Linked DNA regions of Leisingera sp. NJS204. The protein of the gene in region 2 interacts with the protein of the main gene of each other region in a pairwise test. Links are inferred from orthologs where the notes say so. Each region holds a gene or a part of one and is shown on either strand. Other genes may lie near its edges.

Region 1 (4,812 bases), 1.9 Mb from region 2 along the record:
AACCGAACAGAATGCAGCGGACCGTCAATTTCCCGCTGCCAGAATTCGATGAACTCAAACAGCCGCGGATGGTCCGGGGCAAGGTCGTACTCCTGCCACACAAAGGTGTTCAGAACGTGGATATAGTCGGGCATACAATAGGTGAACTCAGCCGTGGTCAGCCCGTATCCCTTCAGCATCAGCTCGGTCTCTGTGGTCTCCATTTACAGCCTCCAAAATTTGCCCCCTCTTACTGATGCTAGGCTGCTATTGGTTAATTTCCCCAAAAACAGTGTGTTACCGCTGTGTGAACGGCCTGTTTTCCGCTTTCCCGGCTGTTTGCTTGCGCCCCATATACGGTATCTGATAGGGTGCAAACACAATATATAGAGCCAGAAGAAAGAGCGGGCAGCCAACGTGAGCGATACGCCGGAAACTCCTGAAAACATGGACGAAAACCTGCCGGAACGGCCCGTATATGACGGCCCCACGGTATCCATTGAATCCGAAATGCGCACGTCCTACCTGGACTATGCCATGTCGGTCATCGTCAGCCGCGCCATCCCGGACCTGCGGGACGGGCTGAAACCGGTTCACCGGCGCATTCTCTATGCAATGCACGAATCCGGCAACACACATGAAAAGTCCTACCGCAAATCGGCCCGCCCGGTCGGCGACGTGATGGGTAAGTACCACCCGCACGGTGACAGCGCGATTTATGACGCGCTGGTGCGGATGGCGCAGGACTTCTCAATGTCGCTGCCGCTGCTGGACGGCCAGGGCAACTTTGGCTCGATGGACGGCGATAACCCGGCGGCCATGCGTTACACCGAAGTGCGGATGGACAAGCCGGCGGCCTTCCTGCTGTCTGACATCGACAAGGAAACCGTCGACTTTCAGGACAACTATGACGGCAAAGACCGCGAGCCGACGGTTCTGCCGGCCCGGTTCCCGAATATGCTGGTCAATGGCGCCGGCGGTATTGCGGTCGGCATGGCCACCAACATTCCGCCGCACAACCTAGGCGAAGTGATTGATGCCACCCTGGCGCTGATCGACGATCCCGACCTGACCAGCGAACAGCTGATTGATTACGTGCCCGGCCCGGACTTTCCGACCGGCGGCGTGATGCTGGGCCGCTCCGGTGCCCGCAAGGCTTATCTGGAGGGCCGCGGCAGTGTGGTCATCCGTGCCAAGACCCGCACCGAGGAAATCAGGAAAGACCGCTATGCCATTGTTGTGGACGAGATTCCCTATCAGGTGAACAAGGCGGCAATGATCGAAAAGATCGCCGAGCAGGTGCGCGACAAAAAAATCGAAGGCGTCGCCCATGTGCAGGACGAATCCGATCGCAACGGCGTGCGTGTGGTGGTTGAGCTTAAGCGCGATGCCACGCCCGAAGTGGTACTGAATCAGCTTTACCGCTTCACTCCGATGCAGACCTACTTTGGCTGCAACATGCTGGCGCTGAACGGCGGCCGGCCGGAACAGCTGACGCTGCGCCGGTTCCTGACCTCCTTCATCGACTTCCGCGAAGACGTGGTGGCGCGCCGCACCGCGTATCTGCTGCGCAAGGCCCGTGAACGCAGCCACATCCTGTGCGGCCTCGCGGTTGCGGTCACCAATATCGACGAAATCGTCACCACCATCCGCCAGTCTGCCGATGCGGCCGAGGCGCGTGAAAAGCTGATGACCCGCCGCTGGCCGGCCCAGCCGATCCTGGAATACATCGCGCTGATTGATGATCCGACCCATACGGCCAATGACGACGGCACCTATAACCTGTCGGAGACCCAGGCCCGCGCAATTCTGGAACTGCGCCTGCAGCGCCTGACCCAGATCGGCGTGAAAGAGGTCACTGACGAGCTGGAAGAACTGGCCCGTAAGATCAAGGAATACCTTGAGATCCTGTCGTCGCGCGAGCGCATCATGGGCATCATCGGCGATGAGCTGCGCGAAGTGCGCGACAACTTCGCTGTGCCGCGCCGCACCGAGATCGTCGATTGGTCCGGCGACATGGAAGACGAAGACCTGATCGAACGCGAGGACATGGTGGTGACCGTGACCTCCGGCGGCTACATCAAGCGTACTCCGCTGGCTGATTTCCGGTCGCAAAAGCGCGGCGGCAAAGGTGTGTCGGGTATGCAGACCAAAGAAGAGGATGTGATCACCACCCTCTTTGTGGCCAATACCCATACCCAGCTGTTGTTCTTCACCACCGACGGCATGGTCTACAAGCTGAAGACCTGGCGCCTGCCGCAATCCGGACGCACCGGCAAGGGCAAGGCCATCGTCAACATCCTGCCGATCCCGACCGGGGTTTCCATCGCGGCAATTATGCCGGTCGATGTGCCGGATGATGAATGGGAAAACCTGCAGGTGGTCTTTGCCACCAGCGGCGGCGATACACGCCGCAACCGGCTGTCGGATTTCACCAACGTCCGCCGCAACGGCAAGATCGCGATGAAACTGCCCGAGGACGGATCGGTCCAGCTGGTGAATGTCCGTATCTGTTCGGAAGACGATGACGTGATGCTGTTCACCGACTCAGGCCGTGCGATCCGCTTCCGCTCCACCGATGTGCGGGTGTTCAACTCGCGCGAATCCACCGGTGTGCGCGGCATCCGTCTCAGCGGTGAGGACCGTGTGGTCTCGATGTCGGTGATCCGGCACTCGAAATACACGCCGGAACAGCGCACCGCCTACCTCAAGATGCGCCGCGCGATGGCCGGATTGACTGACGATGCCGAGGCCTCGGATGAGGATGCGCCCGAGGATCCGAACTTCTCGACCGAGCTTTATGCGGAAATGTCGGCGGCGGAAAACCTGATCCTGACCATCACCACAGGCGGTTCGGGCAAGTTGTCCTCCTCGCATGACTATCCGGTGCGCGGACGCGGCGGCATGGGTGTCACCGCGATGGACAAGGCGATGCGCGGCGGTGAAATCGTGGCCTCCTTCCCGGTTGAAATGGATGACCAGATCATGCTGGCCACGTCCAAGGGCCAGTCGATCCGGGTGCCTGTGGATGGCATCTCCTTCCGTTCACGCTCGGCCGGCGGTGTCCGGGTGTTCAACACCGGCAAGGGCGAAGAAGTGGTGTCCGTCGCATGGATTGCTGAAAACGGTGATGAGGAAGACGGCGGCGGCGAAGAGTAACACCGCCGCTCAGCCTGACTAAAGCAGCGCCGCCCTGGATCACCTGGGCGGCGCTTTTGTGTTTAACCGCTGCCTAATCTTTCTGTGACAGACTATCGCTTGAGTTGTCTGCACCAAGGGATCGTCCCATGAACCTCTATCAATGCTCCATCGACCTGCATCACGAAGCCAAGGCGCTGAGCTTTGCCAGCGCGGTTGACCAATGGATGAGCTACCTGCAGGAGCGCGGCGTGATCCTGGGCTGGCGGCTGCTGCGGCGCAAGCTGAACCTGGCCAGCGACACTTGCCGCGATTTCCTGCTGGAGATTGAGTTTAGGGACATGACCCAGCTGGATCAGGCTTTCCGTGTCCTGGGCGAACATGACGAGGAGGTCGAAAAGCTCTACTCCCATGTCACAGCCCTGATCGCCACGTCAGAGACCGGCCTCTACCGTCCCTTCCCGGATCCCGAGCGGGCGGAGCGCATGGCGCTGATCTGACGGTTTGCGTTTCAGATCAGGGTTGGCGCCAGCACAAAGCTGGCAAAAATCAGATAGGCTATGGCTGTATGCATCAGTTATTTCTCTGCTCTCATCCCCATGAGCATCCGAGAATACACCTGAAATACGGCATTTCCGGGGCAGCGGATTTTCCGCTGCCGCCAGAAAGCCTTAGCCGTGGTGCAAGGCCGTTTCAGAGATCGTAAAGCAGGCTGAACTTCTCTTCTAGATAGGCCAGCAGCGGTGCGTGGCTGGGCTCCATGCCGGATGCGTGCACGATGGTATCGCGTGGGCTGCGCAATCCGCCATGCTGTTGCAGGGATTCTTTCAGCCACCCGGTCGCACCCGTGGTGTCGCCCTCTGCCAACTGCATATCCAGCCCCGGAACATCACGGCGCAGCGCCTGATACAGGCAGCCGGCATAGACGTTGCCCAAACTGTAGGTCGGAAAATACCCGAACAGACCCACAGACCAATGCACGTCCTGCAAACAGCCGTTTGACGGCCTGTCGACAGCATAGCCAAAGTCCGCCTCGAACCGGTCATTCCAGGCCGCCTCCAGATCCTTCACCGCCAGATCGCCGCTCATCAGTGCGCGCTCCAGGCCGAACCTAAGCATGATGTGCAGGTTATATTGCAGCTCATCCGCCTCAGTCCGGATATAGCCCTTATGCACTGCGTTCACCGTGGCATAGAAGCTGTCCGCATCCGCAATGCCGAAATCGCCAAACGCCGCTTTCATCTCCTCAAACAGCCAGCCGGTGAACGCCCGGCTGCGGCCGATCTGGTTTTCATAGATCCGGCTTTGGCTTTCATGCACGCCCATCGACACGCCGCTGCCCAGCGGGGTCAGCAGGTAGTCGCGGCTGATGTTCTGCTCATAGGCGCCGTGGCCGACCTCGTGAATGGTCGAATAGAAGCAGTTGAACGGATCCACCTCACTGGTCCGGGTGGTGATCCGCACATCCAGCCCCGAGCCGGAGCTGAACGGATGCACTGCCTTGTCGACCCGCCCGTGCGCCATGTCATAGCCGAAAGCTTTGGCGAGCTTCCGGGTGAGCTTCATCTGCGCCGCTTCGTCAAATGTGCCTGCCAATCCCTTGGGCGCGGGCTTCTCCAGCACCTTGGCGCGAAGGTCCACCAAGCCAGGACGCATTGCGTCAAAGATCTCCGCGATCCCTGCCCCGGTCATGCC
Region 2 (5,989 bases):
GCGCCCTCACCCGGCCGGGCGTCTGGGCCGGGTTCATGGCGGGAATTGCTGTGATCCTGGGCAATCCCAAGGCAATCCTGTTCTACATGGGCGTTCTGCCCGGTTTCTTTGATCTGTCAGGAACAACCTGGCCGGATGTTGCCGCCATTGTGGTGCTGTCTTTTGCGGTTCCGCTGGCAGGGAACCTTGCGTTGGCAGGGATGGTGCACCGGGTCCGGCGGGCGATCGCTTCGCCCCGGATCCTGCGGCGCATCAACCTGGTGTCCGGCGGGCTGCTGATCTGTGTGGGGCTGGCGATCCCGTTCCTTTAGGCGGATGGTTGCAACCAGGCCTGCAAGTAAGGTTCCAGTGTCTGGGCCGGGCGCGCTGCAGTCTCATGCTCAATGCAGAACCACAAGCCCAGCACATGGTTCAGAAACGCCTGGATGCCTTCCGCCAGCAATTCCGGCGGCTGGTTCCGGCGAACCCTGCCCGCCGCCTGCATGTCCTGCAGCCAGCCTGTCAGCAAGGCGACCTGCCGGGTGAAGCTTGCAGTGACAACTTCATCCGGCTCATCCGCAGTGGTGCCTGAATAGCGCAGCAGCAGATCGAAAATCACCCGGTCCTGCGCAACGTAATCAAGATGCGGTGCAAGCCGGGCGGTCAGATCCGCTACATCTGCCGGTGCGCCTGCGGCCTCCATCCCGTCAAGCAGCCGTGTCACTTCCTCCCCGATCAGGACGGCCAGCAGCCCGTCCTTGTCCTTGAAATGGGAAAACAGGGTGCCTTTGGCAACACCGGCCCGGGCAACCACATCTTCAACCCGCAAACCGCTATAGCCCTGTTCCTGGACAATGACGGTTGCGGTGCTGAGCAGTTTTGCGCGGGTTTCCAGCCGCCGCTTTTGTGGAGCGCGTGTCATGCCTCATCCTCACGGGTTCGTTATTGACCGCGGTCACTTTTATAATTGACCACGGTCATTTTTTCTTTCAATAAAGTGACCGTGGTCAACTTAGCTCATGGAGAATGACATGTCTGCCCGAAAAATACTGATCTTGAACGGCCACCCGGCTGAGAACACTTTTACGCAGGCGCTGTGCAAAGCCTACGCATCCGCAGCAGAAGGTGCGGGGCACGATGTGCGCCTGCACAAGCTGTCGCAGCTGGAGTTCGACGCAGATTTCGGCCAGGCCGGGTTTTCCGGAGCAAAGCAACTGGAGCCGCAGATCGAAGCAGTGCTTGCGGACTTTGAGTGGGCAGAGCATGTGGTCCTTGCCTTTCCGCTGTGGTGGGGCGGGATGCCGGGGAAACTGAAGGGGTTGTTTGACCGGATTCTGCTTCCCGGCCGCACGTTTGACCCGCGCATTGTGACCGATGGCCTGCCGAAACCGCTGTTGGCCGGAAAATCGGGCCGGGTGATGGTGGCGTCGGACACGCCGCCTGACTTGATGGAGCAGTTCTATGGCAATGCAGCGCATGTTCAGGTGGAGCGGCAGATAATGAATTTCGTGGGGATTGATCCGGTAGAGACCTGCCATTTCGGCGCATTGCAAGGATCAAGTGCGGAGGAGCGCGCAGCCTGGCTGAGCACCGCGTCGGAGCTTGGCGCCTTAGCAGCATAATCGTCTGATACAGCCCTGAAAAAAGGGGGCTTGCGCGTGACAATCCCGGCCAGACTCCGTATAAAATCCTGAAGCAAAGACAGGAAGATGTGAATGTCCGGAAACGAGCAGGCCCCCGCAGAATATGGCGCGGATTCCATCAAGGTTCTCAAAGGGTTGGAGGCGGTTCGAAAACGCCCCGGCATGTATATCGGGGACACCGACGATGGCTCGGGCCTGCACCACATGGTGTATGAGGTCGTGGACAACGGCATCGACGAGGCGCTGGCAGGCCACGCGGACCACGTGACGGTGAAAATTCACGCCGATTCCAGCGTATCCGTCAGCGACAACGGCCGCGGCATTCCGGTGGGTATCCACGAGGAAGAAGGCGTTTCCGCGGCCGAGGTCATCATGACCCAGCTGCATGCCGGCGGTAAGTTCGACAGCAACTCCTACAAAGTTTCCGGCGGCCTGCACGGTGTGGGTGTTTCGGTGGTGAACGCGCTGTCTGACTGGCTGGAACTGCGCGTCTGGCGAGACGGCAAGGAACACATTGCCCGGTTTGAGCGCGGTGATACCGCCAAGCATCTGGAGGTGGTCGGCGATTGCGGCGACCGCACCGGCACCGAAGTGCGCTTCATGGCCTCGACGGATACGTTTTCCAACCTCGAATATGTCTTTGAAACGTTGGAAAAGCGCTTGCGGGAACTGGCTTTTCTGAACTCCGGCGTGCGCATCATCCTGATCGACGAACGCCCGGCGGAACGGCTGGAAGTGGAGCTGTTCTATGACGGCGGCGTCAAGGAATTCGTCAAATACCTGGACCGCCACAAGACCCCGGTGATGGAAACTCCGGTTTATATCATCGGTGAAAAGGACGAAATCGTTGTCGAAATCGCCATGTGGTGGAATGACAGCTATCATGAAACTGTGCTGCCCTTTACCAACAACATCCCGCAGCGCGATGGCGGCACCCATGTTGCAGGCTTCCGCGGCGCGTTGACCCGCACGATCAACAACTACGCGCAGGTTTCGGGCATCGCGAAGAAGGAAAAGATCTCCTTTACTGGTGATGACGCCCGCGAGGGGCTGACCTGTGTTTTGTCGGTGAAAGTGCCGGATCCGAAATTCTCCAGCCAGACCAAGGATAAATTGGTGTCGTCCGAGGTGCGCCCGGTGGTCGAAAGCCTGGTCGGGGAAAAACTGGCAGAGTGGTTTGAGGAAAACCCCGGCCAGGCCAAGCAAATCGTTGGCAAAATTGTCGAGGCCGCTTTGGCCCGCGAGGCCGCCCGCAAAGCGCGCGAACTGACCCGCCGCAAAACCGCGATGGATGTGAACTATCTGGCTGGCAAGCTGAAGGATTGCTCTGAAAAAGACCCGTCCAAAACCGAAGTCTTCCTGGTCGAGGGGGACTCGGCCGGCGGTTCCGCCCAGACAGGCCGGGACCGGAGGACCCAGGCAATCCTGCCCCTGCGCGGCAAGATCCTGAACGTTGAACGCGCACGCTTTGACCGGATGCTGGGAAGCCAGGAGATCGGCAACCTGGTGATGGCATTGGGCACCGGTATTGGCCGGGACGAATTTAAGATTGAAAAGCTGCGATACCACAAGATTGTCATCATGACCGATGCGGACGTGGACGGCGCCCATATCCGGACATTGCTCCTGACCTTCTTCTACCGGCAGATGCCGGAGCTGATCGAGGGCGGCTATCTCTACATTGCGCAGCCGCCATTGTATAAGGTCGCGCGCGGCAAATCCGAGGTCTACCTCAAGGATCAGGCGGCGCTGGATGATTATCTGATCAACCAAGGTGTCGACGGCGCGTTGCTGAAACTCGGTAACGGCTCCGAGATGGCCGGTGCCGACCTTACCCGCGTGGTCGACGAGGCGCGCCAGCTCAAACGTGTGCTGGATGCTTTCCCGACCCATTACCCGCGCCACATCCTGGAGCAAGCCGCAGTGGCCGGTGCCTTTGTGCCCGGTGCGGTGGATTCCAACTTGCAGGGCGTGGCCGACAAGGTTGCGGCGCGGCTGGACGCCATTGCCCTGGAATATGAGCGCGGCTGGCAGGGCCGGATCACCCAGGATCACGGCATCCGCCTGGCCCGCATCCTGCGCGGAGTCGAGGAAGTGCGTACCCTGGACGGCCCGATGCTGCGCTCCGGCGAGGCGCGCAAGACCGGCAGCTTCACCCAAAGCCTGCAGGAAGTCTACGGCACCGCCTCTCAGCTGATCCGCCGCGACCGCAGCCAGATTATTCACGGTCCGCTGGATCTATTGAAGGCGATCCTTGATGAAGGCGAAAAGGGTCTCTCGCTGCAGCGCTACAAAGGCCTGGGCGAGATGAACCCGGACCAGCTGTGGGAGACGACACTGGACCCGGACGCCCGGACACTGCTGCAAGTGCGGGTCGACGATATGATCGAGGCGGATGATCTGTTCACCAAGCTGATGGGCGATGTTGTCGAACCCCGTCGCGAGTTTATCCAAAAGAACGCGCTTAGCGTCGAAAACCTGGATTTCTGATCGGGTGTAGGATCGCGTGCAGCCGTGCGCGATCCCCATAACTTTGCGCGATTGGCCCATAGGTTTGCGCATAAGCGCTGCTGCGAGGACTTCACACGCCACGTCGCGGCAGGCGTATTTCTGGCCCCGGTACCTGCGTCCGAATGGCATCTCAATTGTGATGATCAAATTCAGTGCGCCTTCACATGCCAAGCGCCACGAGGCTGGCTGGCGGCACTTCCCAAACAATTACAGACACATGGGCGTGTCCCAAATTGGATTGCGACATTCGCGGTTGGAAGCGCTCTGGAAATATTGATATCGTTAATTTCGATTGTTTGAATGTTTGGTTTTGCCAAATCTACCGCCCGGGAAATGATTCAGATCAAAGTGCAGTACGGCCGTCCTGCGCATTCTCCTGCCAGCGACGCGGCACTGTTCAGAAAACCGGAATCAGATGCGGCCTTTTCCGGCCGGCTTGCTGCGCTACATTTGTACGAGCCAAGGAGGACAAAAAATGTCCGAACAGCCAAGCAAAGCCGAAGAGCGGAACACCTTCCTGTTCCTTGCCGTGGTTCTGGCGCCGGTGCTGGCGGTGGGACTGGTCGGCGGATACGGCCTGATCATCTGGATCTCCCAGATCTTCCTGGGACCGCCGGCCGGGTAAGAGGCCAGGCCAATGCCAGCACATGCCAGCACAGCCCCCTCGCGGCGCGCCTTCCTGACCGGGAAAGTGGCCCGCCCGGATCCGGAATTCCGTCCGCCCTGGACGGATGAGGCCCGGGTGCAGGCGCAGTGCACCGGCTGCAATGCCTGCGTGGAGAGCTGCCCGGAGAACATCATCGAATTCGACAGCCGCAGCCGCCCGCGGATCAGTTTCCACGGTGGCGAATGCACATTTTGCGGCGCTTGTGCCGAAGCCTGCCCGCAAGCGGTGTTCGATCTGGCACAGCCAGCGCCCTGGCCGGTGACGGTGGAGATCACCAGCAGCTGCCTGAATGCCGCCGGAATCGCCTGCCAGCTGTGCACCGACATTTGCGACCCTCGTGCCCTTCGGATGGTCCTGTCGGTCCGTCCGGTCGGCGCCATTCAGGTGGATCCCGGCGCCTGCACCGGCTGCGGTGCCTGCCTGTCCACCTGTCCCAACAATGCCATCGCACTCTGCGATCCCCGCCAGCAAAGGACGCCCGCGTGACAGAAGAGATCCATATTTCCAGCCTGCTGGTGCGCAGCAACCCTGTACACATGGAGGCCGTCCTTGCCGACATCAAATCCATGGCTGGCGCCGAGATTTCGCAAGCCGACCCCTCGGGCAAGATCGTCGTCCTGTTCGAGGCCGAAAGCGACCGGGTCATCGGCGATGCCTTGGCCAGAATTCAGCTTCTCGACGGCGTCGCCAGCGCGGCGCTTGTCTTTCATCAAACCTGCGATGCGCAGGATCTCGCTATTGAAGAAGGAGTCCCCCAATGACCGGACTTACCCGCCGCGACGCCATCAAGGCGCAGGCAGCCGCAGCTGCGGCACTTGCCGCCGGCCTGCCGATCCCTGCGGCAGCACAGAACCTTGTCACCGACGCCAATGTGACCGAGCTGAAATGGTCCAAGGCGGCCTGCCGTTTCTGCGGTACTGGCTGTTCGATCATGGTCGCCACCAAGGCCGGCCGCGTGGTTGCCACCCATGGCGACACCCAGGCCGAGGTGAACCGCGGGTTGAACTGCGTCAAGGGCTACTTCCTCTCGAAGATCATGTATGGCGCCGACCGTCTGACCCAGCCGCTGCTGCGCAAGACCAATGGCGAATATGACAAAGAAGGCGAATTCACCCCGGTTTCCTGGGATGAAGCCTTTGATATCATGGCCGAGAAGTGGAAGAAGACCCTGGCCGAAAAAGGCCCCGAG

The links. The genes of interacting proteins can lie anywhere in the genome.
Region 1: the proteins of gyrB (region 2) and gyrA interact in binary tests that used the Escherichia coli proteins (3 or more experiments, as listed by UniProt). The link is inferred for Leisingera sp. NJS204 from one-to-one orthologs.

The regions. Positions count from the first base shown.
Region 1 is NZ_CP035417.1:1,903,899-1,908,710, reverse strand. The notes cover bases 1-3,338. They hold gyrA (DNA gyrase subunit A), read left to right. Parts: upstream 1-396; coding sequence 397-3,138; downstream 3,139-3,338. Other genes in these bases: ETW24_RS09365 (DUF6614 family protein), read left to right, coding at 3,267-3,338; ETW24_RS09375 (usg protein), read right to left, coding at 1-203. Outside these bases: more of ETW24_RS09365, read left to right, coding at 3,339-3,617; ETW24_RS09360 (carboxypeptidase M32), read right to left, coding at 3,811-4,812. UniProt on the Escherichia coli protein: A type II topoisomerase that negatively supercoils closed circular double-stranded (ds) DNA in an ATP-dependent manner to maintain chromosomes in an underwound state.
Region 2 is NZ_CP035417.1:3,835,204-3,841,192, reverse strand. The notes cover bases 1,363-4,403. They hold gyrB (DNA topoisomerase (ATP-hydrolyzing) subunit B), read left to right. Parts: upstream 1,363-1,694; coding sequence 1,695-4,112; downstream 4,113-4,403. Other genes in these bases: ETW24_RS18600 (NAD(P)H-dependent oxidoreductase), read left to right, coding at 1,363-1,601. In the rest of the region: ETW24_RS18610 (LysE family translocator), read left to right, coding at 1-311; ETW24_RS18605 (TetR/AcrR family transcriptional regulator), read right to left, coding at 308-901; more of ETW24_RS18600, read left to right, coding at 1,011-1,362; periplasmic nitrate reductase, NapE protein, read left to right, coding at 4,609-4,758; ETW24_RS18585 (ferredoxin-type protein NapF), read left to right, coding at 4,771-5,286; ETW24_RS18580 (chaperone NapD), read left to right, coding at 5,283-5,561; nitrate reductase catalytic subunit NapA, read left to right, coding at 5,558-5,989. UniProt on the Escherichia coli protein: DNA gyrase negatively supercoils closed circular double-stranded DNA in an ATP-dependent manner to maintain chromosomes in an underwound state.